Regions from separate parts of the Citrobacter enshiensis genome, predicted to be linked through region 2. Evidence: predicted binding sites of a transcription regulator. Region 2 holds the regulator's gene; the other holds the start of a gene.
The links. Region 2 encodes LexA, which represses DNA repair genes until DNA is damaged. Its sites were predicted from a motif close to TNCTGTATGTACATACAGNA; they were not measured.

Region 1: a site for LexA is predicted at 9,181-9,200, ahead of rmuC (DNA recombination protein RmuC). Genes of this name have one in related genera too.

Annotation. Positions count from the first base shown of each region.
Region 1 is NZ_CP119862.1:4,791,008-4,806,354, forward strand. It holds gene ubiD (4-hydroxy-3-polyprenylbenzoate decarboxylase) at 1-1,424, opposite strand, end outside; gene rfaH (transcription/translation regulatory transformer protein RfaH) at 1,592-2,080, shown strand; gene tatD (3'-5' ssDNA/RNA exonuclease TatD) at 2,077-2,859, opposite strand; gene tatC (Sec-independent protein translocase subunit TatC) at 2,901-3,698, opposite strand; gene tatB (Sec-independent protein translocase protein TatB) at 3,701-4,246, opposite strand; gene tatA (Sec-independent protein translocase subunit TatA) at 4,250-4,504, opposite strand; gene ubiB (ubiquinone biosynthesis regulatory protein kinase UbiB) at 4,583-6,223, opposite strand; gene ubiJ (ubiquinone biosynthesis protein UbiJ) at 6,220-6,825, opposite strand; gene ubiE (bifunctional demethylmenaquinone methyltransferase/2-methoxy-6-polyprenyl-1,4-benzoquinol methylase UbiE) at 6,839-7,594, opposite strand; gene rmuC (DNA recombination protein RmuC) at 7,689-9,116, opposite strand; gene udp (uridine phosphorylase) at 9,277-10,038, opposite strand; gene P2W74_RS22835 (dienelactone hydrolase family protein) at 10,299-11,108, shown strand; gene metE (5-methyltetrahydropteroyltriglutamate--homocysteine S-methyltransferase) at 11,183-13,444, opposite strand; gene metR (HTH-type transcriptional regulator MetR) at 13,694-14,647, shown strand; gene P2W74_RS22850 (carboxylate/amino acid/amine transporter) at 14,535-15,347, opposite strand, start outside.
Region 2 is NZ_CP119862.1:4,514,734-4,530,080, reverse strand. It holds gene P2W74_RS21565 (maltoporin) at 1-852, shown strand, start outside; gene malM (maltose operon protein MalM) at 966-1,919, shown strand; gene ubiC (chorismate lyase) at 2,100-2,597, shown strand; gene ubiA (4-hydroxybenzoate octaprenyltransferase) at 2,609-3,481, shown strand; gene plsB (glycerol-3-phosphate 1-O-acyltransferase PlsB) at 3,577-5,997, opposite strand; gene P2W74_RS21540 (diacylglycerol kinase) at 6,163-6,531, shown strand; gene lexA (transcriptional repressor LexA) at 6,641-7,249, shown strand; gene dinF (MATE family efflux transporter DinF) at 7,317-8,642, shown strand; gene P2W74_RS21525 (CsbD family protein) at 8,773-8,982, shown strand; gene zur (zinc uptake transcriptional repressor Zur) at 9,049-9,564, opposite strand; gene P2W74_RS21515 (cupin domain-containing protein) at 9,679-10,167, shown strand; gene dusA (tRNA dihydrouridine(20/20a) synthase DusA) at 10,319-11,314, shown strand; gene pspG (envelope stress response protein PspG) at 11,448-11,690, shown strand; gene P2W74_RS21500 (quinone oxidoreductase) at 11,865-12,848, opposite strand; gene dnaB (replicative DNA helicase) at 12,930-14,345, shown strand; gene alr (alanine racemase) at 14,491-15,347, shown strand, end outside.

The sequences.
Region 1 (15,347 bases), 280 kb from region 2:
GGATCTTTTTTAATGGGACGCCCCCACTCACGTTGGGTTTCACCAGGCCATTTGTTGGTGGCATCCAGCCCCATTTTTGAACCAAGCCCAGAGATTGGCGAGGCAAAATCCAGATAATCAATAGGCGTATTTTCTACCAGCACGGTGTCCCGAGCCGGGTCCATACGGGTTGTGATCGCCCAAATGACATCATTCCAGTCGCGTGCGTTGACATCATCATCGCAGACGATAACAAACTTGGTGTACATAAACTGGCGTAAAAATGACCACACTCCCATCATGACGCGCTTGGCATGACCGGCGTACTGTTTTTTTATGGTCACAACGGCCAGTCGATATGAGCAGCCTTCCGGCGGCAGATAAAAATCGACGATTTCCGGAAACTGCTTTTGCAAAATGGGAACGAAGACTTCGTTTAGCGCTACACCCAGCACCGCCGGTTCGTCGGGCGGTCGGCCAGTGTACGTCGAATGATAGATAGCATCTTCACGCTGCGTCACGTGCGTCACGGTAAAGACCGGGAAGCTATCCACTTCATTGTAGTAGCCAGTATGGTCGCCATAAGGGCCTTCCGGCGCCAGTTCACCCGGCTCGATATAGCCTTCCAGCACGATTTCCGCACTGGCAGGGACCTCAAGATCGTTGGACAGGCATTTGACGACTTCCGTCTTTGTGCCACGCAACAGACCTGCAAATGCATATTCCGAGAGGGTATCAGGCACAGGCGTTACCGCACCGAGAATTGTCGCCGGATCGGCGCCCAGCGCCACAGCAACCGGGAAACGCTCGCCTGGATGGGCTGCGCACCACTCCTGAAAATCCAACGCGCCGCCGCGATGAGATAACCAACGCATGATCAGTTTGTTCTTGCCAATCAACTGCTGGCGATAGATGCCAAGATTCTGCCGCTCTTTGTGCGGACCACGCGTCACCGTAAGACCCCAGGTGATGAGCGGGGCGGCATCTTCCGGCCAACAGGTCATGATGGGAATGCGGTTTAAATCCACCTCTGAACCAGAGAACACTTTCTGCTGACAGGGCGCGCCGCGCAGACGCTTTGTTGGCATATTGAGGACTTGTTTGAACTGCGGAAGTTTATCAAACAGATCGCGAAACCCTTTCGGCGGTTCCGGCTCTTTTAAAAACGCCAATAGCTTACCCACTTCCCGCAAAGCAGAAACATCCTCTTGCCCCATCCCCATGGCAACACGCTTCGGCGTACCAAAAAGATTGCACAGCACCGGCATTGAATAGCCTTTGGGGTTTTCAAACAACAGGGCAGGCCCACCAGCACGCAGCGTGCGGTCAGCAATTTCGGTGATTTCCAGATGAGGATCTACCTCAAGCGAGATGCGCTTGAGCTCGCCCCGCTGTTCAAGCAGCGTCAGGAAGTCGCGTAAATCGTGATATTTCATGGCGTCCATTATGGCCTCTTCGTAAGCGCCTCATTATACGGCGTTCATCATCGTGATGCTGTATTTTTGTTAAATTAGCGTGAACTTCGGCGGAGCAAGCAAACCCGGGGATTATAATTAACTTAGCGCATAGCTTTTGCTATGCTTGCGCCCGGAACAAGTCAATAAGAGTCATTATGCAATCCTGGTATTTACTGTACTGCAAACGCGGGCAACTTCAGCGTGCCCAGGAACACCTCGAAAGACAGGCGGTGAGTTGCCTGACGCCGATGATCACCCTGGAAAAAATAGTACGCGGTAAACGTACCACGGTCAGTGAGCCTCTTTTCCCTAATTATCTGTTCGTCGAGTTTGATCCGGAAGTGATTCATACCACGACGATCAACGCCACGCGCGGCGTCAGTCATTTCGTACGGTTTGGCGCACAGCCCGCAACAGTCCCCTCCAGCGTGATTCATCAGCTCTCTATCTGCAAACCTCACGATATTGTCGATCCAGAGACGCCTTATCCAGGCGACAGCGTGCTCATCACAGAAGGGGCATTCGAGGGTCTGAGGGCTATCTTTACCGAACCCGATGGCGAAGCACGTTCAATGCTGCTGCTCAACCTGTTGAATAAAGAGGTTAAGCAGAGCGTAAAAAACACCGGATTTCGTAAGATTTAAAACGCGATCCCAAACAGCGCCCTGACGTTATCGTCCGTTATTGCTGCCAGGTGTTGCGGATCGTCCCCACGCCACGTCGCGATGCGCTCAAGAATATGCGGCAACCAGGCGGGTTCATTACGTCTTGATGCAGGTTTGGGGGAGATGTCCCGGGGCAGAAGATACGGCGCATCCGTCTCAATCAGCAGTTTTTCTGCCGGGATAAAGGGTAACAACTCGCGCAGCTCAAGCCCTCTGCGCTCATCGCAAACCCACCCCGTGATGCCGATATAAAGCCCTCTGTCCACACACTCCTGCATCTCCTGGCGAGAGCCAGTAAAACAATGCAGCACAGCGCCAGGAAGTTTATCCAGCCAGGGTTCCAGTAGCGTCAAAAAACGCGCATGCGCATCGCGGCAGTGCATGAAAACAGGCATCTGTAATTCTGCGGCAATATGTAACTGCGCCAGAAAAGCCCGCTCCTGCTCTTGCGGCGTGGAGAAATTGCGATTGAAATCCAGACCGCATTCGCCAATTGCCACAACTTCTGGCAGACCTGCCAGCGCGACTATCGCCTCTTCGGTTGATGCTTGCCAGTGGCTACTATCATGCGGATGAACGCCAGCCGTCGACCAGCAACGCGTATATTGCCGCGCCAGCGCTTGCGCCTGCTGGCTTTCATGCAGGTTGGTTCCTGTCAGAAGCATGCCATCCACACCCGCAGCAACGCTACGCGACATGACCTCGTCGCGATCTTTCACAAACTGCGAGCTGGTTAAATTTACCCCGATGTCAAACATGCTGTCTCCAATACGACAACCGCCCTGACGGGCGGTTGTGTTTATTCTTCGGGTTTCTCTGCTTTCTCAGCGTTTTCAGCTTTCTCGTTCTCAGCCTCGTTATCTTCATCTCGCGTTTGTCGTTTACCCACATAGAAACGAGAGAAGAAGACGCCAACTTCAAACAAGCAATACATCGGTATCGCTAACAGTGTTTGCGAGAAGACATCAGGCGGGGTCAGCAACATCCCCACAACGAACGCGCCGACCAAAACATAAGGGCGCTTCTTGCGTAAATCGTCGGGGGTCGTTACACCCATCCAGCAAAGCAGCACAATGGCGACCGGAACCTCAAAGGAGATGCCGAATGCCATAAACAGCGCCATCACAAAGCTGAGATAACTGGCGATATCAGTAGAAACCTGTACGCCTTGCGGTGCTGTGTTAGCCAGAAAACCAAATGCCAGCGGGAAGACCACAAAGTAGGCGAACGCCATACCGATGTAGAACAGCAGTGAGCTGGATACCAGCAACGGCATAACAAGACGACGTTCGTGCTTATACAGTGCAGGAGCAATAAACGCCCACACCTGGTACAGGATCACCGGCGCTGACAAAATCAACGACACCATGAAGGTGAGTTTGATCGGGGTGAAAAACGGCGAGGCCACATCTGTGGCGATCATCGTCGCCCCCTGAGGCAACTGTTTGATCAGCGGCGCAGCAACCAGATGATAAATATCGTTGGCAAAGTAAACCAACGACAGAAAAATCACGATAACCGCAATAATGCAGTTCAGAAGGCGCTTACGCAGCTCAATCAGATGCGTAATAAGGGGTTGAGTATCATCTACAGCCATGTTTACGGTTTATCACTCGGCGAAGGGGAGGATTCGAGAACAGGCGCGGCGGATTTCTTTTCTGCGTCCATCACGTTTGCGGAAACGGTCTCCGTCGGCGCAGGCGTTGCAGCAGCCGTCTCCGGTTTCTGTTCCGGTGAACTGGCCTGTGTTTCAGCGGTGGCAGGGGTGACGCCCTCGTGCTGCGCTTCGTTCCCTTTCACCACCGGATTATGGATGGTGTGCACTTCGTCACTCGACTTTTCAGGATCGTTAGCACTGTAGGAACGTTTCATTGACTCCGCAGCCTGACGAAGTTCATCCATTGATGCCTTCAGTTCAGGGGTCAGGGTATCCAGGCTCGCCTTTTCAACCTTCTTCAGGCTGTCCTGAAACTCCTGGAGCTTAAGCTCCTGGGTCAGTTCGTTCTGAACTGTGGTTGCAAGGGATCGCAATGCGCGAACCCAGCCCGCTACCGTTTTTACCGCAATAGGTAATCGTTGAGGCCCCAGAACGATGAGGCCAATGACAAACACCAATAGCAGTTCGCTAAAACCGATATCAAACACGAATTATACCTGCTCTTTATCGTGGCTCTTGGCGTCTTCTTTTTTAGGCTCGCTTTGCTGATCAGCGATAGATTTAGCAGTAAAATCAGCATCCTGACTGGTTTTATCCTGCTTCGTATCATCATCGCCCATGGCTTTTTTGAAACCCTTAATTGACGCGCCGAGATCGGAACCGATGGAGCCGAGCTTTTTGGTGCCAAATAGCAGTACAACGATGACGGCAATGATCAACAACTGCCAAATACTGATACCACCCATACATGTTCCTCTGTGATAGATGATGAATTATTAAGGTCGTATTATACGTTACACGACCTACCTTGAGCGATGAAAAAATCAGCGCGTTTTACGCCAACCGATAATCCAGGCAACCAGACCACCCGCCATTAACCAGCCTGGCATCAAACCCCATTCGGGACGGTTGATGAGCAGGAATGTCCCACTTAACAATAAGGTGGCACCAATCCCCAGTAAATAACGTGATTGTCCCTGGCGTACATGATTCGCCTGAAGCTCGCGCGCAATCTTATCAACACTGTGCTGTAAATATTTGCCCTGGCGCAAACTGTCATACACCAATTCAGGTAATTCTGGCATTTTTTCGACCCAGAACGGGGCTTTTTCCTTAAATGCTCTCACCAGAGCAGGAATTCCGACCTGATCTTTAATCCAGGATTCGAGGAATGGCTTGGCGGTTTTCCACAGATCAAGTTGCGGATAAAGCTGCCGTCCAACACCTTCAACATACAGCAAGGTCTTCTGCAGCAATACCAACTGCGGCTGAACTTCCATATTAAATCGGCGTGCTGTATTAAACAGATTCAACAACACATGGCCAAAGGAGATTTCCGCCAGCGGCTTTTCAAAGATCGGCTCACATACCGTACGAATGGCAAACTCAAACTCTTCGATATTGGTGTCTGGTGGAACCCAACCGGAGTCCACATGCAGTTCCGCGACTTTACGGTAATCACGATTAAAGAACGCGATGAAGTTCTCCGCCAGGTAGCGCTTATCTTCTTTATTTAGCGAGCCGACGATCCCACAATCAATGCCAATGTATTTGGGATTTTCAGGATGCTCATAGCTAACAAAAATATTCCCCGGGTGCATGTCCGCATGGAAAAAACTGTCGCGAAAGACCTGGGTAAAAAAGACCTGCACCCCACGTTCAGCCAGAAGCTTCATGTTGGTACCGTTCTTCTCCAGCGTCACCACATCCGAGACAGGAATGCCGTAAATCCGCTCCATAACCATCATATTTTGGCTACAGTAATCGGAATAGACTTCCGGGATGTAGAGCATCGGACTGCCTTCAAAATTACGACGCAGTTGAATGGCGTTGGCAGATTCACGCAGCAGATTAAGTTCATCAATCAGCGTTTTTTCATACTCTCTTACCACTTCGGTCGGACGCAGACGGCGGCCATCCGGCAATAAGCGTGGTACCCAGCGAGCAAGTCGGTAGATCAACTTCATGTCCGCTTTGATAACCGGCAGAATGTCCGGGCGGATCACTTTAATCACCACCTCTTTGCCATTCGATTTCAGGCGCGCGGTATGCACCTGAGCAACCGACGCAGAGGCCAATGGCTGTATTTCAAAATCATCAAACCAGGCATCGACAGGTAATCCTCCCATCGCTTCCTCAATTTGTGCTTTTGCGAGATTTCCATCAAACGGGGCAACCCGGTCCTGCAGTAACGCAAGCTGATCGGCGATATGAGGAGGGAAAAGATCACGGCGAGTGGAGAGCATTTGACCAAACTTGATCCACACCGGCCCTAACTCCTGCAAAGCGAGTCTTAGTCGCTCTCCCAGCGGTTTGTCTTCGTGCTTATTCGGCATCCAGAACAATGTGTAACGCCATAGCCGAAGCGGCAGCGTAATACGCATTTTGGGGATGAGTTCATCAAGGCCGTAACTTAAAAAGGTGCGAACGATGAAATAAAGGCGCCGTACTTCACCTGGCGTCATTTGGCCTCCAGTTTTTCCAGCCGTTTAGCCAGCGCGTCGACTGCACGCTCCACGGCGGCAGTTTCTTCTGCAAACCAGGCAACTTCGAGCGCTCCGGGTGCCATTCGCCACTCTTCAGTGATCGCTTCAGCGATATAGCGTTGCTGGCGTTGAACCCCGTGACACAGAAATTTCGCCCCACCGCGCAACGCTTTACTGATCCCTTCCGCAGCGATGTCGCCGGTGTAGGGAGCCAGCAGTTCCGCAGGGTCTAACTCAGCCAGATCGGCCAGCGCAACAAAATTCTGCACCACCTGAATATCGCCCTGCACTTCAAGTTCACCACTGCGAATAAGCGCAGTGAGCTGCTGCCGGTCGCGTAATTTTGGCAATACGCTGGCATGCGTTATCACCGTACAGTCGGCCTCACCTTCCCATGCCCCCAGTACATCGACCTGGCGTTCACTGAACACCAATACTAATGGCGTCGAAAATCCTTTCAGCTCTACACGCAGTACCTTGCTTTGCAAGCGCGCTCGCGCCGACTTTAATGCAGTCGAACGGTACAGAAAGGTGTTGAGCAAACTTTCGATTCCTGCGGTCACTAAGGGTTTAAAAGGCATCCCCGATCTCCTGTCAGAACTTGTAACCACGATGCAGAGCAACAACACCGGCCGTCAGGTTGTAATAGTCGACGCTTTCAAATCCGGCGTCCTGCATCATCACTTTTAGAGTGTCCTGATCGGGATGCATACGGATGGACTCAGCAAGATAACGGTAACTTTCCGCATCACTTGCGACCATCGAACCAATTCGCGGCAGGATGTGGAATGAATACGCATCATACGCTTTGCTCAGCGGTTCAATGATGGGTTTGGAGAACTCCAGCACCAACAGACGACCACCTGGCTTCAATACGCGATACATCGAACGCAATGCTTTATCTTTATCCGTTACGTTACGTAGCCCGAACGAAATGGTAATGCAGTCAAAGGTGTTGTCTGGGAATGGCAATGCTTCCGCATTCGCCTGAACGTACTCAACGTTGCCAATGACGCCGATATTACGCAGCTTCTCACGCCCCATTTTGAGCATTGAGTCGTTAATATCCGCCAGAATGACTTTACCTGTCTCACCCACCATACGTGAAAACTTCGCGGTCAGGTCGCCCGTACCGCCCGCCAGATCCAGAACGGTCTGCCCACGTCGAACGCCGCTACAATCAATGGTGAAGCGCTTCCACAAACGATGAATGCCAAATGACATTAAGTCATTCATGACGTCGTATTTTGACGCCACAGAATGAAAAACGTGGGCCACCATGTCAGCTTTCTGCTCTTTAGCGACGGTCTGAAAGCCAAAGTGCGTCGTTTCTTGTGAATCTTCCACCATCTCAGTGCCTGCTCATCAATAAAATGTTCGAGAAGTGTAACAGATTGGGGCAATTTGCCCTACCCTTCTACTGGGTTCAACTACCCCGAATGGGCTAGCGTGATTGCTGCTTTGCACCCTCATCATCAGGGTAAGCTGCGTCCTTTGTCTGCTCTGGAACAGAGCGTAAACGGTACTCTTCATCCTGCGTCGTGGCTTGCTCAACCAAATCCGGATTGATTTCGCGTTTAATTTCCACCCCCAACCCGCGAAAAGCCTCCGCCTGAGCCAGGACGTTTCCACGGCCCGAGGAGAGTTTTTTCATCGCCTGCCGATAGTTGTCCTGCGCCTTATCCAGGCTCTGACCAATAGACGACATATCATCGACAAACAGCCGCATTTTGTCATAGAGCTTGCTGGCCCGATCGGCAATTTGCTGGGCATTACGGCTTTGATGTTCATAGCGCCACAAGTTGGCGATTGTGCGTAGCGCCACCAACAGGGTCGTTGGGCTCACCAGCATAATATTATTTTTAAGCGCTTCGGTAATCAGTTCGGGCTGTTTGTCCAACGCCAGCAGAAAAGCAGGTTCGACAGGGATAAACATCAGGACATAGTCCAGCGTACGCAGCCCTGGCAACTGTTGATAATCTTTACGCCCCAGCAAACGGATATGGTTGCGTACCGAAGCAATGTGTTCCTGCATCGCGCTTTCGCGGGTGTAATCATCTTGTGCGTTGAAATAGCGCTCGTATGCAACCAGCGTCATTTTGGCGTCAATCACGACGTCCTTGCCCTGCGGTAAACGCACAATCACATCCGGTTGCATCCGGGAGCGGGCATCGTTTTCAATACTCACCTGCGTTTCGTATTCATAACCTTCACGCAAGCCCGATGCCTCCAGCACGCGCGTCAACACCACTTCTCCCCAGTTACCCTGGGTTTTGTTGTCACCTTTGAGCGCACGCGTCAGGTTGACCGCTTCCTGAGCCATCTGTGCATTCAACTGTTGGAGATTGCGAATTTCGTGCGCCAGAGTGTGACGTTCACGCGCTTCCTGACCAAAGCTGTCCTGCACCTGACGCCGGAAACCATCCAACTGTTCACGCAGTGGCGTAAGCAGGCCATTAAGGCTCTGGCGATTTTGCTCATCGACCCGGCGGTTACTTTGCTCAAATATCCGGTTTGCCAGGTTTTCAAACTGCTCGCTCAGACGCTGTTCGCTATTGATCATCTGGCGGATTTTGTCTTCTGCATGCTGCTGTGTTGCTTCCATACGGGTGGTGACTTCACGCAGGTCAGCTTCCAGGGAGGTATTAATACTACGCAGACTGCGTAACTCATTGTTGAGCAATTCGCATTCATCGCGCCAGTGATCGCTCTGAGCAAGCTGCTGTTTTGTCGCGCTTAAATCCGCGACCAGCTCTTCACGCTCGGCAAATTGTTCGGCTTTCTGTTGCGCATGCTGGTAGCTGGCCATCAACCAGCCAATCGCAATGCCCACCAATGCGATAACCGCATAAACAATGATTGAGATATCCACAACGCCTCCTGCATAAACGACGTAAGCCTGATGGAACAGACTTTACCCGCACAAAATAGAATTGTGCTGTATAAACGTCCAGTTTAAAAGGAATTTCCTGCGAGGGGCTACGCAAAATAAAAAGGCCGAACGCATCGGCCTTTGACAAGAGAAGAGAGAATTACAGCAGACGACGCGCCGCTTCCACCACAATTTTCACTGCGTGGCTTTCTGTTTGCTTCATCGTTTCTGCATTGGGAATCTCTTGCTGGGTGCGGTTGACGATAACGCCCGCCACCATACCAGCACGCAGACCCTGGCTTGCACACATGGTTAGCAGCGTTGCGGATTCCATTTCATAGTTCATGACACCCATTGACTGCCACTCTTCCATGGAGCCTTTGAAGTTGCGGACTACACGACCAGAGAAGGTATCGTAACGTTCCTGGCCTGGATAGAAGGTGTCAGAAGACGCCGTAACACCAATGTGTGTCGTCGCGCCAATGGATTTCGCCGCTTCAACCAGCGCGGTGGTACAGGCAAAGTCTGCCACGGCCGGGAACTCCATCGGCGCGAAATGCAGGCTTGCACCGTCCAGACGAACAGAGGCGGTGGTGACCAGTACGTCGCCAACGTTAATGTGCGGTTGAATCGCGCCGGTAGTGCCAATGCGCAGGAAAGTACGAATGCCCAACTGTGCCAGCTCTTCCACAGCGATAGAGGTAGACGGGCCGCCAATACCGGTAGAGCAAACAATCACTGCTTTGCCATCCAGTTCAGCACGCCACGTAGTGAACTCGCGATGGGATGCCAGCTTAACCGGCTTATCCATCAGCGCAGCGATCTTTTCCACACGCTCCGGATCGCCAGGGACGATGGCAAGCGTAGCCCCTTGTAAATCGTTTTTAGTGAGGCCGAGATGAAAAACATCAGACTTGGACATATACAACTCCTCTGTGAATTGGTTTTGTCAGAAGCAGCAAAAAGACACTCTACCGAAGGACTCAAAACATTTTCGTGACACCCATCACCATGATGTAAATAAATTGCATTGGATTTCCATAAAATAGCGATCCACATCACACAAACCTATCGATATCACTCACCGTTGCACAAAAGATAGACCGTTTCAGGCAATGTGATTTGTTGCATGCTGTCTATATTTAACATTGCGCTAATTTTCTTAAGGGTACGGAGAATACCATGACGAAGACACAACAACCGGGTTTTGCACCTGCAGCTTCACCTCTTGCCTCTACCATTGTTCATACGACGGATGACGCCATCATCGCTGGACTGACGTCGATTCCCTCTCAGGGCGATGATATGCCGGCATATCACGCTCGCCCTAGAAACAGTGACGGCGCACTGCCAATTGTCATCGTGGTGCAAGAAATTTTTGGCGTGCATGAACATATTCGCGACGTTTGCCGCCGCCTGGCACTGGAAGGGTTTCTGGCTATCGCACCAGAGCTCTATTTCCGTGAAGGCGATCCTAACGATTTTGCCGATATACCCACGTTACTGAGTGGTCTGGTGGCCAAAGTTCCTGATTCGCAAGTGCTGGCGGACCTGGACCATGTCGCCAGTTGGGCTTCCCGCAACGGCGGTGATGTCCATCGCCTGATGATTACCGGTTTCTGTTGGGGTGGACGTATTACCTGGCTGTATGCTGCGCATAATCCACAGTTAAAGGCTGCCGTGGCGTGGTACGGCAAACTGGTGGGCGACAAAACGCTGAACTCCCCGAAACAGCCCGTGGATATCACAACGGATCTGAATGCCCCGGTCTTGGGACTGTACGGCGGGCAAGACACCAGCATTCCTGTTGATTCCGTGGAAACCATGCGTCATGCGCTCCGTGCCGCCAACGCCAAAACGGAGATTGTCGTCTACCCGGATGCGGGACATGCGTTTAATGCGGATTACCGCCCGAGCTATCACGAAGAGTCAGCGAAAGATGGCTGGCAGAGAATGCTGGCGTGGTTTGCGCAGTATGGAAGTAAAAAGTAACTCCTGGTCGGGTGAGGCGAAGCCACCACCCGACAAAATGCCCGGTGGCGCTTTCGCTTACCGGGCCTGGAGTACTACCCCTGACGCAAATTCTGCGCCGCCTGCACCATGTTCGCCAGCGCCGCGCGGGTTTCCGGCCAGCCGCGGGTTTTGAGGCCGCAGTCCGGGTTCACCCACAGACGCTCCGCCGGGATACGCTGCTCGGCTTTCTTCAGCAGTGCTTCGATCCACTCCACGCTCGGCACGTTCGGCGAGTGAATGTCATACACGCCCGGCCCGATTTCGTTCGGGTAATCAAACTCTTCGAAGGACTCCAGCAACTCCATGTCGGAACGCGAGGTTTCAATGGTGATAACGTCAGCGTCCAGCGCCGCAATCGAATCCATGATGTCGTTAAACTCGCAGTAACACATGTGAGTGTGGATCTGGGTGTCATCCTTCGCCACAGCGGCGTTGATGCGGAAGGCTTCCACGCCCCACGCCAGATACGCCACCCAGTCGCTGCGACGCAGCGGTAAACCTTCGCGCAGCGCCGGTTCGTCGATCTGGATGATGCCAATCCCTGCGGCTTCCAGATCTGCCACTTCGTCACGCAGCGCCAGGGCAATCTGTTTGGCGATGGTTTCGCGGGTTACGTCTTCGCGCGGGAAGGACCAGCACAGAATGGTCACCGGACCGGTCAGCATGCCTTTCACCGGTTTGTCGGTCAGGGACTGGGCGTACTTCGCCCACTCGACGGTAATCGCTTCCGGGCGGCTGACGTCGCCGATCACCACCGGCGGCTTCACGCATCGGGAACCGTAGCTCTGTACCCAACCGTTCTGGGTAAAGACGAACCCGTCGAGGTGCTCGCCAAAGTATTCCACCATGTCGTTACGCTCGGCTTCGCCGTGCACCAGCACGTCGAGGCCTAAGCGTTCCTGCTCAACAATCGCCTGTTTGATGTGCTCTGCGATGCCGGTACGATAGTTGTTGGCGTCGAGATTGCCTTTTTTGAAGTCCAGGCGCAGGCCACGAATTTCCGTGGTTTGCGGGAATGAACCGATGGTCGTGGTCGGCCATGCGGGCAGTTTAAAGCGTGCACGTTGGGCTTCGGCACGTACTTCATAGGCATTCGCGCGCTGGCTGTCCTGGGCGGTGATCGCCGCCAGACGTTTTTCCACTGCCGCATTATGTACACGGGTTGAGTGGCGACGCGCCTGAATCGGGGCGCTCCATTCCGCCAGTTTCGCGGTATCGCCGCTGTTCAGCGCATCGCGCAGCAGCGCCAGCTCGCCACATTTTTGCAGGGCGAAGGCAAACCAGCTTTTCACTTCCGCATCCAGACGCGTTTCCACGCTGAGATCGATCGGGCTGTGCAGCAGGGAGCAGGAAGAGGCGACCCACAGGGAACGTTTGCCAACGATATCTTTAATTTGTGCGTACTTCTCGGTGAGATCGGCACGCCAGACGTTACGACCGTTCACCAGCCCGGCGGAAAGCAGCCATTCAGACGGCAGGCGTTTATGCAGCTCTGTGACGTCATCTTTCCCATGAACCAGGTCAACGTGCAGACCCTGCACCGGCAGCGCGGTGATGGTGTCGAGGTTCGGCGTCACGCCTTCAAAATAGGTGGTCAGCAGCAGTTTCACCTGACCCGTGAGCGCGTCATACGCAGGTTTGAACGCGTTCAGCCATTCCTGCGGCAGTTCCAGCACCAGCGCCGGTTCGTCGATCTGCACCCACTCAACGCCGCGTTTTGCCAGCTCGGCCAGCACCTGCTGGTACACCGGCAGGATGTCTTTCAGCAGGCTCAGGCGGTCAAACTGCTCGCCTTTCACTTTACCCAACCACAGGTAGGTGACTGGCCCCAGCAGCACAGGTTTAATTTTGTGGCCCAGCGCCAGCGCTTCGTCCACTTCATCCAGCAACTGGGTCCAGGTCAGTTTGAACTGCTGGCCTTTCACGAACTCCGGCACCATGTAGTGGTAGTTGGTGTTAAACCATTTGGTCATTTCCGCCGCCGCCGCCGGTTTGCCAGTTGGCGCACGACCGCGGCCAATGCGGAACAGGGTGTCGATATCCACCGATCCATCGTTGTTCTGATGACGAGCCGGAACATTACCCAGCAGCAGGCTGGTGGTCAGAACATGGTCGTACCAGGCGAAATCGCCTACCGGCAGCAGGTCGATACCGGCTTGCTTCTGCTGATCCCAGTGGCGAGCGCGCAGTTCGCGTCCAACCGCCAGCAGTTCTTCACGAGATGTCGTGCCCGCCCAGTAGCTTTCTTGTGCTTTTTTCAGCTCGCGACGCAGGCCAACGCGAGGGAAACCGAGGGTGTGATTTAATATTGTCATTTTTCTTCCTCTCATTATTTTATTGAATCTGAAAGCAAAACTCTAAATAGTTCGGCTGGCAGGAAGGCAGTGACACAGCGCATCCCCTGGAGCTTACTGAAGTAAGTGACTGGGGTAAGCGAGGAAGCCAACGCACCTGCAAGTCGAAATATGACGAGTTTTGGACGTCCAGATGTTTACACATCCATAATGTAAAGGTACTGTGTATTCCTCAAGCGCAATTTGTTCATGCCGAAGTGAAGGACTTTCATGATCGAAATTAAACACCTGAAAACGCTACAGGCGTTGCGGAATAGTGGTTCGCTGGCAGCAGCCGCGGCAACGTTGCATCAGACCCAATCCGCCCTGTCTCACCAGTTCAGCGATCTGGAGCAGCGCCTCGGTTTCCGGCTCTTTGTGCGTAAAAGCCAGCCGCTGCGTTTTACGCCACAGGGAGAGATTCTCCTGCAGTTGGCAAACCAGGTGCTACCGCAGATTAGCCGGGCGCTTCAGGCATGCAACGAACCGCAACAGACCCGGCTACGTATTGCGATTGAATGTCATAGCTGTATTCAGTGGCTGACCCCGGCGCTGGAAAATTTCCACGCGAAATGGCCGCAGGTGGAGATGGATTTCAAATCCGGCGTGACGTTTGACCCACAACCCGCGCTGCAGCAAGACGAGCTGGATCTGGTGATGACCTCCGATATCCTGCCGCGCAGCGGACTGCACTATTCGCCCATGTTTGATTTTGAAGTGCGTCTGGTACTGGCTCCGGATCATCCGCTGGCCAGCAAAACGCTGATCACGCCGGAAGATCTCGCCAGCGAAACGCTGCTGATCTATCCGGTGCAGCGCAGCCGCCTCGACGTGTGGCGCCACTTCCTGCAGCCTGCGGGCGTCAGCCCGTCGTTGAAAAGCGTCGATAATACGTTGCTGTTGATTCAGATGGTGGCCGCCAGAATGGGTATTGCAGCCCTGCCGCACTGGGTGGTGGAGAGTTTTGAACGCCAGGGCCTGGTGGTGACCAAAACCCTGGGTGATGGATTGTGGAGCCGCCTCTACGCCGCCGTCCGCGATGGCGAACAACGGCAGGCGGTCACGGAAGCCTTTATTCGTTCAGCGCGGAACCACGCTTGCGATCATCTGCCGTTCGTACGGAGCGCGGAGCGACCCAATAGCGATGTACCCACAGTGAGGCCAGTATCACCGTCGCCCCAATGATAAAGCTTGGCCAGTGGGGCTGTTCTTGCCAGATAGCAAGGTTGACCAGCAGTCCTGCGGGCACATGCACGTTATTCATGATGCCCAGCGTGCCTGCATCCACCTGTGTCGCCCCGTAGTTCCACATAAAGTAACCCAGTCCGGAAGCCACCACGCCCAACCAAACCAGGATGCCCCATTGTAATGGGGTTGTCGGGAGTTTGTTGGGATTTCCCAACATGAACCAGGCGGCGACAGCCACCAGAAATGCCCCCATGTAGAACCAGGCAAACGCGTTGTGCTGCGGCATCGGGTGGATCTCCATCAACCGCTTGTAGCCCACCATTCCAATGGCAAAACTGATATTCGCCAGCTGTACCAGCAATAAACCGGTCCAGAAGTGGTCGCTGACTTTGTCATAGCGAATGATCGCGGCTCCAACCACCGCCAACAGCGCGCTCAACACATAGCCCCAGCGCAGTCTGCGCTTACTCAACAGATCGTAGATCAGCGTGATATAAAGCGGTGTAAGGACGGTAAACAGTAAAAATTCAGAGACGGTCAGGTACAGGTAAGCGCGGAAACTGAGCAGGTACATGATGCCTAGCTGCATCGCGCCGACCAGCATGTAGAGCACAATGGTCCGCGGCGACTGCCCGCGCGTGCGCAGAAACGGCAGGAATACCAGCGCCGCCAGCCCCACACGCATCAACACGGAAAA
Region 2 (15,347 bases):
CTGGGCTTCGGTAAACTCTCCCTGGCGGCGACCCGTTCCCAGGAAGCGGGCGGTTCTTACATTTTCTCCAGCAACGATATCTATCGTGACTTCAAAGACACGGCAAACGACGTCTTCGACGTTCGTTTAGCGCAAATGGAAATTAACCCGGACGGTGTGCTGGAACTGGGCGTTGACTACGGCCGCGCTAATAAGACCGACGGCTTCAGCTTTGCTGACGGCGCCTCCAAAGACGGCTGGATGTTTACTGCTGAACATACCCAGAGCATGCTGAAAGGCTACAACAAGTTTGTGGTTCAGTACGCGACTGACGCAATGACCACCCAGGGTAAAGGCATTCCACAAGGTTCCTTCACTGGCAATACCTTCCCAAATGGCAACAACGATGGTTTCGTTAACAACGACATCAACAACAACGGTAGCCTGGTTCGTATCCTTGACCACGGCGCCATCTCTCTGGGTGACAGCTGGGACCTGATGTACGTCGGTATGTATCAGGATATCGATCGTGATGATAACAACGGTACCACCTGGTACACCGTGGGTATTCGTCCGATGTACAAATGGACGCCGATCATGAGCACCCTGATGGAAGTGGGCTACGACAACGTCAAATCTCAGAAAACCGACGATACCAACGACCAGTTCAAAATCACCCTGGCGCAACAGTGGCAGGCTGGCGACAGTATTTGGTCTCGTCCGGCAATCCGTCTCTTCGCAACCTACGCGAAGTGGGATGAGAAATGGGGCTATGACAACGGCGTTGCATTCAGCGACACCAGCACCACAACCTACAGCCGTGGCGACAACGATGAGTGGTCCTTCGGTGCCCAGATGGAAATCTGGTGGTAATACATCGCTAATCTGACGTAAAGACCTAAAGAGGGGCGCAAGCCCCTCTGTTCTGGAGTTTAGCGCGCTATTGCCTGGCCACCGCTGAACCCATGCTATCTGAGGTGATAACAATGAAAATGAAGAAAAGTCTCGTTGCCCTTTGTTTATCTGCAGGGTTATTCGCAAGCGCACCGGGCGTGACGCTGGCGGACGTGAATTATGTTCCGCAAAACACCAGTGCTGCGCCTGCGATTCCAACTGCTGCGTTACAACAATTAACCTGGACGCCTGTCGACCAGAGCAAAACGCAGTCCACACAACTTGCCACCGGCGGTCAACGCCTTGATGTCGCAGGTATTAGTGGCCCGGTTGCTGCCTATAGTGTACCGGCAAACATTGGTGAGCTGAACCTGACGCTGACCAGCGAAGTGAACAAGCAAACCAGCGTATTTGCGCCGAACGTTCTTATTCTTGATCAGAACATGACGCCTTCTGCTTTCTTCCCCAGCAGCTACTTTACCTACCAGGAGCCGGGCGTGATGAGCGCGGATAGCCTGGAAGGGGTGATGCGTCTCACGCCAGCCCTGGGCCAGCAGAAGCTCTATGTTCTGGTCTTTACCACCGAAAAAGATCTCCAGCAGACCACTAAGCTGCTCGATCCCGCTAAGGCATATGCAAAAGGCGTCGGTAACGCCATTCCGGATATCCCTGATCCTATCGCGCGTCATACCACCGACGGCCTGTTGAAACTGAAAGTGAAAACCAACAGCAGCTCCAGTGTGTTGGTGGGGCCGCTGTTTGGCTCTTCCGCTCCGGGTCCGGTTACCGTCGGCAACACGGCGGCGCCTGCGCCAGCGTATGCTTCCCCGGCGGCGGTTGCTGCCGCGCCTGTCGTCGCGCCAGCACCGGCGAAGAAAAGTGAGCCCATGCTGAACGATACCGAGAGCTACTTCAACAAAGCCATCAAAGATGCCGTCGCCGCAGGTGACGTGGATAAAGCGCTGAAACTGCTTGATGAAGCTGAACGCCTGGGGTCCACATCTGCCCGTTCCACCTTTATCAGCAGTGTAAAAGGCAAGGGGTAACCGTCTCCCCGCATTGCTGATTTTGCAACAACTGGTGCGTCTCCTGACGCACCTTTTTTTATCATTCCATGCGAATTGTTACACTCCTGTTGCGCAACAGTTCACTTAATTATGTTTACGCCTCCCGTAATCTCTTTTCTGCGATACAATGCCCTCACGTTATGAACTGGAGAGCAAGGCATGCCACACCCTGCGTTAACGCAACTGCGTGCGCTGCGCTATTTTGACGCAATCCCTGCGCTGGACTCCCAACAGCTGGACTGGCTGTTACTGGAAGATTCCATGACCAAACGTTTTGAGCAGCAGGGAAAACAGGTAAGCGTGACGTTGATTCGGGAAGGATTTGTTGGCCAACATGAAGTGGCGGAAGAACTGCCGCTATTGCCGACGGAATCCCGCTACTGGTTACGTGAAATTCTGTTATGCGCGGATGGCGAACCCTGGCTTGCCGGGCGTACTGTGGTGCCTGAGTCAACGTTGTGCGGCCCTGAGCTGGCGTTGCAAAATTTGGGTAAAACCCCGCTCGGGCGTTACCTGTTTACATCGTCGACGTTGACCCGCGATTTTATTGAGATTGGTCGTGATGCAGCGCTGTGGGGGCGTCGTTCCCGTCTGCGGTTGAGCGGAAAACCGCTCCTGCTGACAGAATTGTTTTTGCCTGCATCGCCGTTGTACTGAGAGGAAAAGATATGGAGTGGAGTCTGACGCAGAATAAGCTACTGGCGTTTCACCGCTTGATGCGTACGGATAAGCCAATCGGCGCGTTACTGCTGCTCTGGCCAACACTGTGGGCGCTGTGGCTGGCGACACCCGGTGCGCCGCCGCTGTGGATTCTGGCGGTGTTTGTGGCGGGCGTCTGGTTGATGCGCGCGGCGGGATGCGTGGTGAACGACTATGCCGATCGCAAATTCGACGGGCACGTCAAACGCACGGCGAACCGACCGCTGCCCAGCGGCGCCGTTACCGAGAAAGAAGCGCGGGCGCTTTTTGTGGTTCTGGTGCTCCTCGCTTTCCTGCTGGTGTTGACGCTGAATACGATGACGATTCTGCTGTCGGTCGCCGCGCTGGCCCTGGCGTGGGTTTATCCCTTCATGAAGCGTTACACGCATTTACCCCAGGTGGTGCTGGGTGCGGCGTTTGGCTGGTCGATACCGATGGCGTTTGCCGCCGTCAGTGAGTCAGTCCCGCTGAGTTGCTGGTTGATGTTCCTCGCCAACATTCTTTGGGCAGTGGCTTACGATACGCAATACGCCATGGTGGATCGGGACGATGACCTGAAAATCGGCATTAAATCAACGGCCATCCTGTTCGGTCAGTATGACAAGGCGATCATTGGCATCCTGCAGGTGGGGGTGTTGGCCTTGATGGCGCTGATTGGCTGGATGAACGGGCTGGGACTGGGATATTACTGGTCGCTGCTGGTGGCTGGCGCCCTGTTTGTCTATCAACAAAAACTGATTGCGCACCGTGAACGCGAAGCCTGTTTTAAAGCATTCATGAATAACAACTATGTTGGCCTGGTGCTGTTTCTGGGGCTGGCGATGAGTTACTGGCACTTCTGATAAAAAAGCCCGGTGGCGCTCGCGCTTACCGGGCCTACATTATTGCGCAGAACCGTAGGCCGGGTAAGGCGAAGCCGCTACCCGGCTTTTTAACATCACTCGTCCTGCGTTGCGCTTTCAATGGTTAAACGCACATCTGAGGTGATCAGATTAGCCAACATCTGATAAACCTTCATCGTCTCTTCAGGCTCCGCATCACCGGTATCGCTGATGTACTTCTCATCACGCAGGGTCAACACCAAAGAGCTGAATACCGCTTTGTCGAAGAACTCCGGCGCGTTGATCCCGTGCAGCACAGAAAGACGTTGAGCCACGGTGCGGCTCTCTTTTTCCAGCGTGCCGCGGTTAATCGACGGATTTGCACTCAGTAGCCAGAAGGTGATGGCATAACGTTGCAGCGTTTCACGCGCGCCCGCTGCTAACAGTTGCAGCGTACGGGAATGCGCGGGGTTGATATTCAACTCGTCATTCTGGACGGTAATCAGCCCCTGACGCTGCATTTCGCTTACCAGCGCGTCGATGACGCCCGCCAGTTCATCCCGCTCCCAGCGCAGGAACAGTTCTGCTTTCAGCATCGGGTAGAGAATTTCAACATGCTCAAGCAGCGCGTCGCGGGAGATGCGGCGATGCTGTGTCACGATGGCCGCCATCAGTGAAGGCAGAACCAGCATATGCGCAATGTTGTTGCGATAGTAAGTCATCAGTACCGCCTGCTCGCGCGGAAGAATGATGATATCGCCGATGGTATCTTTCTCGACCTCGAACTTGTTCATTTGCAGCGCGTGGTCAATCAGCGCGCTGGCGCTGACCGAAGGAACCGTAGAGTCGGTGGAATACGGGACATTGCGCATCAGATCCAGATAACACTCGAGCTGCTCCGTCAGTTGCTCACGCGTTAACGAACGCTGACGGGATGCGAGCAACGCGGTGCAACACAGGTTCATGGCGTTTGCCGCGCCCGCTTTGTTAATGCGGACCATCAACTCAGCAGCGATACCATTGACCGTTGGCGTCAGCCAGGCGGGACGCACGGCTTCGATCGGATCGATAGATTCACGCCACTCAGGAACATGCTGATTCAGGTACGTCATCAACGGCATCGGTTCGCCAAAGTTGACGTAGCCCTGACCCAGATTACGCAGCTTGCTCAAGCCACGCAGCATTTGCGGCAGGCTCTCTTTTTCTTTCGTCGCGCCACGCAACTCTTTGGCGTAGGTTCCCACTTCCATCACGTGCTCGTAACCGATGTAAATGGGTACCAGAGTGATCGGACGCGTACCGCCGCGCAGCATCGCCTGAATGGTCATCGACAGGGTGCCGGTTTTCGGATCCAGCAGACGGCCGGTACGGGAACGCCCGCCTTCCACAAAATATTCAACGGAGTAACCACGGCTAAACAGCTCGCCGAGATATTCGCGGAAGACGGTGGAGTAGAGTTTGTTGCCCTTAAAGGTTCGACGAATAAAGAACGCGCCCAGGCGGCGGAAAATCGGGCCAGCTGGCCAGAAGTTCAGGTTGATACCGGCAGCGATATGCGGCGGCACCAGCCCCTGATGATAGAGTACGTACGAGAGCAACAGATAGTCCATATGGCTGCGGTGGCAGGGCACATAGACGATTTCATGCCCATCGTGCGCCAACTGGCGTACACGCTCTGCGTTATGGACATTGATCCCCTGATACAGTCGGTTCCAGGTGAAACCCAGAATGCGGTCGGTCAGGCGGATCATCTCGTAGGAGAAGTTGGCGGCAATCTCTTCCATCAGCGCAATAGCGTTCTGCTGCGCTTTTTCATGAGAGATTTTTTTGCTGCGCGCTTCGTCTTCTACCGCGCGAGCAATGGCTTTTGACGCCAGCAACTTGTTAAACAGATCCTGTCGGGCAGGCAGACGCGGACCGACCGCCGCCAGACGCTGACGGGCGAAATGCATTCGCGCCACACGCGCCAGTTTTTGGGCAATAATTTTGTCGGTTCCGTGCTCGTCAGCCATCCGTCGTAAGGAAACGGAAGGCGAGAAGCGGACAAAACTATCGCGTCCCAGCCAGGAGACGGCAAAGAATTTCTGTACGCCGTTCAGCATACGCAGAGGGGGATTTACCTCACCCTTTTCACGCCCCGGAGAGCGGCCGAACATCACCGATACCGGCACCATCTGTACATCCAGGTCTGGATTACTGCGGTGAAGGTCGAGGTAATTGTGAAAGAGTTTGATCGACTCTTCTTTCGGCGTGTAGTAGGTGAATACGCGCGGGCCGCCGTGAATAAACACATAACGCGGCAGCAGAGTTCCGTCGATCTCCAACGGCTCTAACGGGTCGGGGAGATCGTGCGCCAGGCATTGGGCGCGCAGCGTCAGCAAGTCCGCTTTTGAGTTGTACGGTAAAACGTACATAATGGGACGAGATGTATCGAGCCCCAATTCCGGAGCGGGTTCCGCTGGAATAGACTTGCTTTTTACCAGTACGCTTAATGGTAAATTCAGTAATTTGTAGTAAATTCGTGGCCAGCCAGACATAAACGATGTAAAGCCTCTGGTTAATAATGCAAATGCGCTGCAAGGATATCAGAAAGTCTAGCGAATTTCTGGTGTATCCCGTCATACTTCGCGCCGCTGTAACCCGAATTTCGTGGGTTAACGATATAATGTCATTGACGCTGATAATGCAAAAAGGTTCTTTTGATGGCCAATAATACCACTGGACTTACCCGAATTATTAAAGCTGCTGGTTATTCCTGGAAAGGTTTTCGTGCTGCATGGATTAATGAAGCAGCATTTCGTCAGGAAAGTGTTGCTGTACTGCTGGGGGTAGCGATTGCCTGCTGGCTGGATGTGGATGCCATCACGCGTGTTTTGTTGATTGGTTCTGTCATGTTGGTGATGATAGTGGAAATCCTCAACAGCGCGATTGAGGCAGTGGTTGACCGCATTGGCTCTGAATACCATGAGCTTTCCGGGCGGGCGAAGGATATGGGGTCGGCGGCAGTATTGCTGTCGATCTTTGTCGCGATGATCACCTGGGGAATCCTGCTGTGGTCGCATTTTCGATAAGGGTTCCATAATCCGATAAATCTCTTGTTTTTTGTGCTGTTTGTGGTTCCAAAATCGCCTTTAACTGTATATACTCACAGCATAACTGTATATACACCCAGGGGGCGGAATGAAAGCGTTAACGGCCAGGCAGCAAGAGGTGTTCGATCTCATTCGGGATCACATCAGCCAGACAGGCATGCCACCGACGCGTGCGGAGATCGCGCAGCGTTTGGGGTTCCGTTCCCCAAATGCGGCTGAAGAACACCTGAAAGCGCTGGCACGTAAAGGCGTCCTTGAGATTGTCTCCGGTGCTTCTCGCGGTATCCGTCTGCTGGTGGAAGAAGAAGAGGGGCTGCCTTTAGTGGGCCGCGTGGCGGCAGGGGAACCCCTTCTGGCACAGCAGCATATTGAAGGCCACTATCAAGTCGACCCGTCGCTGTTTAAACCTAATGCCGATTTCCTGCTGCGCGTCAGCGGTATGTCGATGAAAGATATTGGGATTATGGACGGCGATTTGCTGGCGGTACACAAAACCCAGGACGTGCGTAACGGCCAGGTGGTCGTGGCGCGTATTGACGATGAAGTCACCGTAAAACGCCTGAAAAAACAGGGCAATAAAATCGAGCTTCTGCCAGAGAACAGTGAATTCAAACCGATCGTGGTTGACCTGCGCGAGCAAAACTTCACGATTGAAGGGCTGGCGGTCGGTGTCATCCGCAACGGTGAGTGGTTGTAATATTGTTTTGATACAGTGGCGCATCTCGCGCCACTGTTTGTTTTAACTCCTGCTCAGGCTTTCCTGCATGCCTTTCTTTACCTCTTCCGACAAAGCGCTCTGGCGTCTCGCGTTACCGATGATCTTCTCCAATATCACCGTTCCCTTGCTGGGACTGGTGGATACTGCGGTCATTGGGCATCTGGACAGCCCTGTGTATCTGGGCGGCGTTGCCGTGGGCGCAACGGCAACCAGTTTTCTCTTTATGCTGTTGCTCTTCTTACGCATGAGCACCACCGGGCTGACGGCTCAGGCGTTTGGCGCCAAAAACCCCCAGGCACTGGCGCGCGCGCTGGTGCAGCCACTGATTCTGGCGCTGGGAGCGGGGGCCTTAATCGCGTTGTTCCGTACGCCAGTAATCGATCTTGCATTGCATATCGTCGGTGGAAATGAAGCGGTGCTGGTACAGGCGCGACGTTTTCTGGAGATCCGCTGGCTGAGCGCCCCGGCATCGCTGGCGAACCTGGTTCTGCTTGGCTGGTTGTTGGGCGTTCAGTATGCCCGTGCGCCGGTGATCCTGCTGGTTGTCGGCAACATCCTCAATATTGTGCTCGATCTGTGGCTGGTGATGGGCTTGCATATGAACGTGCAGGGCGCAGCACTGGCGACGGTGATCGCAGAATATGCCACGTTGCTGCTTGGCCTGATGATGGTGCGCAAGGTTCTTCCTCTGCGCGGCGTGTCGTCCATGATGCTGAAACACGCCTGGCGGGGGAATTTCCGCCGCTTGCTGGCGCTTAACCGGGACATCATGCTGCGCTCGTTGCTGTTGCAACTGTGCTTCGGTGCGATCACGGTTCTGGGCGCGCGGCTGGGCAGCGACATCATTGCGGTGAACGCTGTTCTGATGACCCTGCTGACCTTTACCGCCTATGCCCTTGATGGATTTGCTTATGCTGTCGAAGCGCATTCCGGGCAGGCGTATGGCGCGCGTGACGGCAGCCAGTTGCTGGATGTCTGGCGTGCTGCATGTCGGCAGTCAGGGATTGTGGCGCTGCTCTTTGCCCTCGTTTATGCCCTGGCGGGCGAGCACATCATCGCGCTGCTGACGTCGTTGCCGCAAATTCAACTTTTGGCCGATCGCTACCTTATCTGGCAGGTGGTGTTGCCGTTAATCGGTGTCTGGTGTTATTTGCTGGATGGCATGTTTATCGGGGCGACGCGTGCGGCGGAAATGCGCAACAGTATGGCCGTTGCGGCGCTGGGATTTGCCCTCACGCTGTGTGCGTTGCCCTGGCTCGGCAATCATGGACTGTGGCTGGCGTTAGCCGTTTTTCTGGCGCTTCGTGGACTCTCGTTGGCCTGGATCTGGCGACGTCACTGGCGGCATGGAACCTGGTTTGCCCGAGCGTGATGGTTAAAAGTTCCGAATATCAAAATGAACATGGGATCACTGACTACAATTAATCTCACGTCCAGCAGAAAACGTAGTGTATTTGGGCGAAGCAATATCGCTAATCACCACTAATCATGAGGACTCGATGATGAATAAAGACGAAGTCAGCGGTAACTGGAAACAGTTCAAAGGGAAAGTGAAAGAGCAATGGGGCAAGCTGACCGATGATGATATGACGGTCATTGAAGGTAAGCGCGACCAGTTGGTCGGTAAGGTCCAGGAACGTTACGGTTACGCCAGAGACAAGGCGGAAAAGGAAGTGAGCGACTGGGAAACGCGTAATAAATACCGCTGGTAATCAGCCGCGGTGACCCGAAAGTACAAGGATGTACAGTCCATTGGGCGGTTTTGCCGCCCAACCTGCTTAACGCGGTTTTTTCTTCACCAGAATCGAATGATCGTGCTGGCACTCATCAGGATGGCGACACGCTTCAACTTCAACGCACGCCGGGCATAACCCGTGCGCTTCAATCACGTTATGACGCAGGGCAAAGCCCATTTTTGCCGCCAGCGTATGCATAATATCTTCCACGCCCTCGGTGCTTTCTTCTTTCACCACGCCGCACCGGTCACAAATGAACATGGCTGAACTATGGGTCGGCTGATCGAACAGATGGCAGAGCACATAGCTATTGGTGGATTCGACCTTGTGAACAAAGCCCTGCTCGAGCAAAAAATCGAGCGCACGGTACACCGTAGGCGGCTTGGCCTGCGGTTCAGTTTCACGTAGCAGGTCCAACAGATCATAGGCGCTGATGGCCCCTTGTTGCAGGCTCATCAAACGCAACACTTCGAGGCGCTGAGGAGTGAGTCGCACATTGCGCTGCGCACAGAGTTTCTCAGCTTGCGCCAATAGGTCTTGTGTTGTGATCTTTTCCATTTGGCACCCCGGAGTACGTGAAACGTTAATCCCTTACTTTATCATGTTCTTCTTAAAACACCGAGATCCCCCGCGGTGTGCTATACCTGACGCATTGCACACTGGAAAACCAAAATGAAAAGACCTGATTGCATTCGTCACTGGCGCGACGCAGAAGGCGCCGATGACTCTACCTATCCTGATAGCGATGAGCTATTTTCCATCGGGGCACCGCTGGCGCGAACGCTCGGATTGCGTCGGCTTGGCATTCACCATGAACGCCTCCCGCCGGGTCGTCGTACCTCATATCCGCATGCGGAAAGCGACGAAGAAGAGTTCATCTATGTGCTGGAAGGCTATCCCGAAGTCTGGATAAACGGCTATCTGTGGAAATTAGAACCCGGAGACAGCGTCGGTTTTCCGGCGGGAACAGGGGTGTGCCACACCTTTATCAATAACACCAGTGCAGAGGTTTGCCTGCTTGTTGTCGGGGAGGCGAATAAAAAACACAATCGCATCTACTACCCGCTTAATCCGGTGTATGCCGCCACACGAGAAGATCGCTGGGTTGACCATCCGCCGCAGTTTTTTGGCTCGCACGACGGAAAACCAGGGCGAAAATAGTGCTGTTCCTTGTCGTTGACCATCGGGCAGGGACGGTCTGCGCCGTCGGCCCGGCTCACACGCAATGCAGCCATCTGCGTGTGGTCTTGCCTCTCTGGTTTTGCTTTATGCTATAGTAGCGCCCCTTTTTCAGAATGCTTAATTAATCGCCATGTCAGAAACTTCGTCCCCCGTTTTTCCTGCCCATCGTTTTTCTATCGCGCCGATGCTCGACTGGACGGACAGACATTGCCGCTATTTCCTGCGCTTGCTCTCCCGCCAGACGCTGCTCTATACCGAAATGGTCACGACTGGCGCGATCATTCATGGCAAGGGCGACTACCTGGCGTACAGCGAAGAAGAACATCCGATCGCGCTGCAACTGGGCGGTAGCGACCCTGCGGCGCTGGCGCAGTGTGCAAAGCTGGCACAAGAGCGCGGTTATGATGAGATCAATCTCAACGTGGGTTGCCCTTCTGACCGTGTACAAAACGGCATGTTCGGCGCCTGCCTGATGGGCAATGCGCAACTGGTGGCGGATTGCGTGAAGGCGATGCGTGATGTGGTGTCGATTCCGGTGACGGTCAAAACCCGAATCGGCATTGACGATCAGGACAGCTACGAATTTCTCTGCGATTTCATTAATACGGTTGCCGGTAAGGGCGAATGCGAGATGTTTATCATCCACGCACGCAAAGCCTGGCTCTCCGGGTTAAGCCCGAAAGAAAACCGGGAGATCCCGCCGCTGGATTACCCGCGTGTCTACCAATTGAAGCGTGATTTTCCGCATCTGACGATGTCGATCAACGGCGGCATTAAATCGCTGATTGATGCGAAAGCGCATCTGCAGCACATGGACGGCGTGATGGTCGGGCGCGAAGCCTATCAAAACCCCGGTATTCTGGCCTCTGTCGACCGTGAGATTTTCGGTGCGACGATGGGCGATGCCGATCCGGTTGCGGTGGTGCGTGCGATGTACCCGTATATTGAGCGCGAACTCAGTAACGGCACCTATCTGGGTCATATCACCCGCCATATGCTGGGTCTGTTCCAGGGCATTCCGGGCGCGCGTCAGTGGCGTCGCTACCTGAGTGAAAATGCCCATAAAGCCGGTGCCGATATCAACGTGCTGGAGCACGCGCTGAAGTTGGTGGCGGATAAGCGTTAATTTTTCACTAAAACCTGGTCAAATTCACCACGCCCTGCACAATGTTGCGGGGCGTTTTTCTTTAAAATCAATGTGTTATTTTTTGGCATGTTTCTTGTAATGGTCTGTGCAGATTTCATTAGGGGAGAGCATCATGCTGGAACTACTGTTTGTAATTGGATTTTTCATCATGTTGATGGCGACGGGGGTTTCCCTGTTGGGCGTTCTGGCCGCGTTGGTGGTGGCGACGGTGGTGATGTTTCTGGGGGGGCTGTTTGCACTGATGTTTAAACTGCTGCCCTGGCTGTTACTGGCCATTGCGGTGGTGTGGGCCATTAAGGCGATAAAAGCACCGAAAATCCCACAATATCAGCGCAATAACCGTTGGCGTTACTAAAGATGTGAGGGATGCGTCACAACCTGAAACTTTGCTCTTAGAACCCATTAGGAATTGATTATCAAACCTGTCACTATTGCGCGTCTAACGAATTCATCGAGCTGTACCCTACATACAGCCGAACAAAAAAAAGAAAGGGCTTCCCATGTGGAAGCCCAATTTCTTTCTACGCCATTAAGGGATTAGCAGGCTCGAACCCTGCGTCGTTCTGCTCTCCAGCGCCTGATGCGCGCGCTGTGCATCTTTCAACGCATACTTCTGATTTTCTGTTACATCGACCTTGATAACGCCGCTGGCAATCAGCGAGAACAGCTCATTACTGGCCTCGGTGAGTTCGTCACGATTGGTGATATACCCTTGCAGAGAAGGGCGGGTCGTATACAGCGAGCCTTTTTGGTTCAGAATACCTAAGTTGACGCCGGTGACCGGTCCTGACGCATTGCCAAAACTGACCATCAGGCCACGACGTTGCAGACAATCCAGCGAAGCTTCCCATGTATCTTTGCCAACTGAGTCGTAAACGACCTGCACTTTTTTGCCGCCGGTGATCTCTTTGACCCGATCGACGATATTTTCTTCACGGTAGTTGATCACCTGCCAGGCGCCCGCCTGCAAAGCCCGTTGCGCTTTTTGCGCGTTGCCAACCGTACCGATAAGTTTAGCGCCCAGCGCTTTCGCCCACTGACAGGCAATCAGCCCTACACCGCCCGCGGCGGCATGGAATAAAAAAGGCTCATCGGGTTTGATTTCATAGGTTTTGCGCAGCAGATAATAGACGGTTAAGCCTTTGAGGAAAGAGGCCGCCGCCTGCTCGAAAGAGATAGCGTTCGGTAAAATGGCGGCTTTATCGGCAGGGACATTGTGCACAGAACTGTAGGCCCCGAGCGCTGATTGGGCATAAACGACGCGGTCGCCAGCTTTGACATGTTTGACGTTGCTGCCAACTTTACTGACAATCCCCGCCGCTTCTGTGCCTAATCCACTGGGTAACGAGGGAGGCGGATACAGGCCACTGCGAATATAGGTATCAATGTAGTTAATGCCAATGGCTTTATTTTCGACCTGGATTTCGTTCTCCGCCGGGTCTGCGGGCATAAAGTCCACCACCTTTAGTACGTCAGGGCCACCATGCTTGTGAAATTCAATTCGTGTTGCCATGCTTCCTCCAGAACGTATCGTTAGGGTCTACTTATATGGTAATCTTTCGACCCACTCTTTATCTCGGTAACTCCATTCACTATGGCAGGAAACAAACCCTTCAACAAACAACAGACTGAAGCTCGTGACCGCGATCCGCAGGTTACCGGGCTGAAAGTGCCGCCGCACTCGATTGAAGCGGAGCAGTCGGTGTTGGGCGGTTTAATGCTGGATAACGAACGCTGGGATGATGTGGCTGAGCGCGTGGTGGCAGAAGACTTTTACACCCGCCCGCACCGTCACATTTTTACCGAAATGCACCGCTTGCAGGAGATGGGCAAGCCTATCGACCTGATCACCCTGGCGGAATCGCTGGAAGTACAGGGGCAACTGGACAGCGTCGGCGGTTTTGCGTATCTGGCGGAGTTATCCAAAAATACGCCAAGTGCGGCGAATATCAGCGCGTATGCCGATATTGTCCGCGAACGCGCCGTCGTTCGCGACATGATTTCTGTCGCCCATGAAATAGCGGATGCGGGTTTCGACCCGCAGGGTCGCTCAAGTGAAGATCTGCTCGATTTGGCGGAATCACGCGTCTTTAAAATCGCCGAAAGCCGCGCCAATAAAGACGAAGGCCCGAAAAACATCGCGGATGTGCTGGATGCCACCGTTGCGCGTATCGAACAGTTGTTCCAGCAGCCGCACGATGGTGTCACCGGTGTGAATACCGGGTATGACGATCTCAATAAAAAGACGGCGGGTTTGCAGCCGTCGGATCTGATCATCGTTGCGGCGCGTCCGTCGATGGGTAAAACGACATTTGCGATGAACCTCGTCGAAAATGCCGCGATGTTGCAGGATAAGCCGGTTCTGATCTTCTCTCTTGAGATGCCCTCAGAGCAGATTATGATGCGTTCTCTGGCGTCGCTTTCGCGCGTGGATCAAACCAAAATTCGTACCGGGCAACTGGACGATGAAGACTGGGCGCGGATCTCCGGCACCATGGGGATTTTGCTTGAAAAGCGCAATATTTATATTGATGACTCCTCTGGCCTGACGCCGACGGAAGTGCGCTCCCGCGCGCGGCGTATCGCCCGCGAACACGGCGGTATCGGGCTTATCATGATCGACTACCTTCAGCTGATGCGCGTGCCGTCGCTCTCCGACAACCGTACGCTGGAGATCGCCGAAATCTCCCGATCGCTCAAAGCGTTAGCGAAAGAACTTCATGTTCCGGTCGTGGCGCTGTCACAGCTTAACCGTTCACTGGAACAACGTGCCGATAAACGCCCGGTTAACTCCGATTTGCGTGAATCTGGCTCCATTGAGCAGGATGCGGATTTGATCATGTTTATCTACCGTGACGAGGTTTATCACGAGAACAGCGACTTAAAAGGCATCGCAGAAATTATTATTGGTAAACAACGTAACGGCCCCATTGGTACGGTACGTCTGACATTTAACGGTCAGTGGTCGCGTTTTGATAATTATGCGGGGCCGCAGTACGACGACGAATAAATCTCCGTCATTCTTCACGCCGCAGATGCGTTGACTGCGCTCGATCACCCCGGTCACTGAGTTATCTAAGTTCCCGGGGAGCCTCGGGCTTGTCGCCGTCCTGCAACGTGAACGATTTAGGCGATTCTTTTTATAAGGATTTGAAATGCAAGCGGCAACTGTTGTGATTAACCGCCGCGCTCTGCGACACAACCTGCAACGACTGCGTGAACTGGCACCTGCCAGCAAACTGGTTGCGGTCGTGAAAGCGAACGCTTACGGACACGGTCTGTTAGAGACCGCGCGGACGCTCCCCGACGCTGACGCCTTTGGCGTCGCGCGTCTCGAAGAAGCCCTGCGACTGCGTGCAGGTGGGATCACGCAACCCATCCTGTTACTCGAAGGCTTTTTTGATGCCGCCGATCTGCCGACCATCTCCGCGCAGCATCTGCATACCGCCGTGCACAATCAGGAACAGCTCGTCGCATTAGAGTCAGCAGTGCTGGATGAACCGGTGACCGTGTGGATGAAACTCGATACCGGTATGCACCGTCTGGGTGTCCTTCCCGAACAGGCCGAGGCATTTTATCAGCGCCTGACGCAGTGTAAAAACGTGCGCCAGCCGGTGAACATCGTCAGCCATTTCGCCCGCGCAGACGAACCAGAATGTGGCGCGACCGAGCAGCAGCTCGATATTTTTAACACCTTCTGTGAAGGTAAGCCGGGGCAGCGTTCCATTGCGGCCTCTGGCGGTATTCTGCTGTGGCCGCAGTCTCACTTTGACTGGGCGCGTCCGGGGATCATCCTCTATGGCGTTTCGCCGCTGGAAAACCAGTCCACGGGCGCTGATTTTGGTTGCCAGCCGGTGATGTCGCTGACCTCCAGCCTGATTGCCGTACGCGAGCATAAAGCGGGCGAGCCGGTCGGTTACGGCGGAACCTGGCGAAGTGAACGCGACACGCGTCTGGGCGTGGTGGCGATGGGGTACGGCGATGGCTACCCGCGAGCCGCACCTTCCGGAAC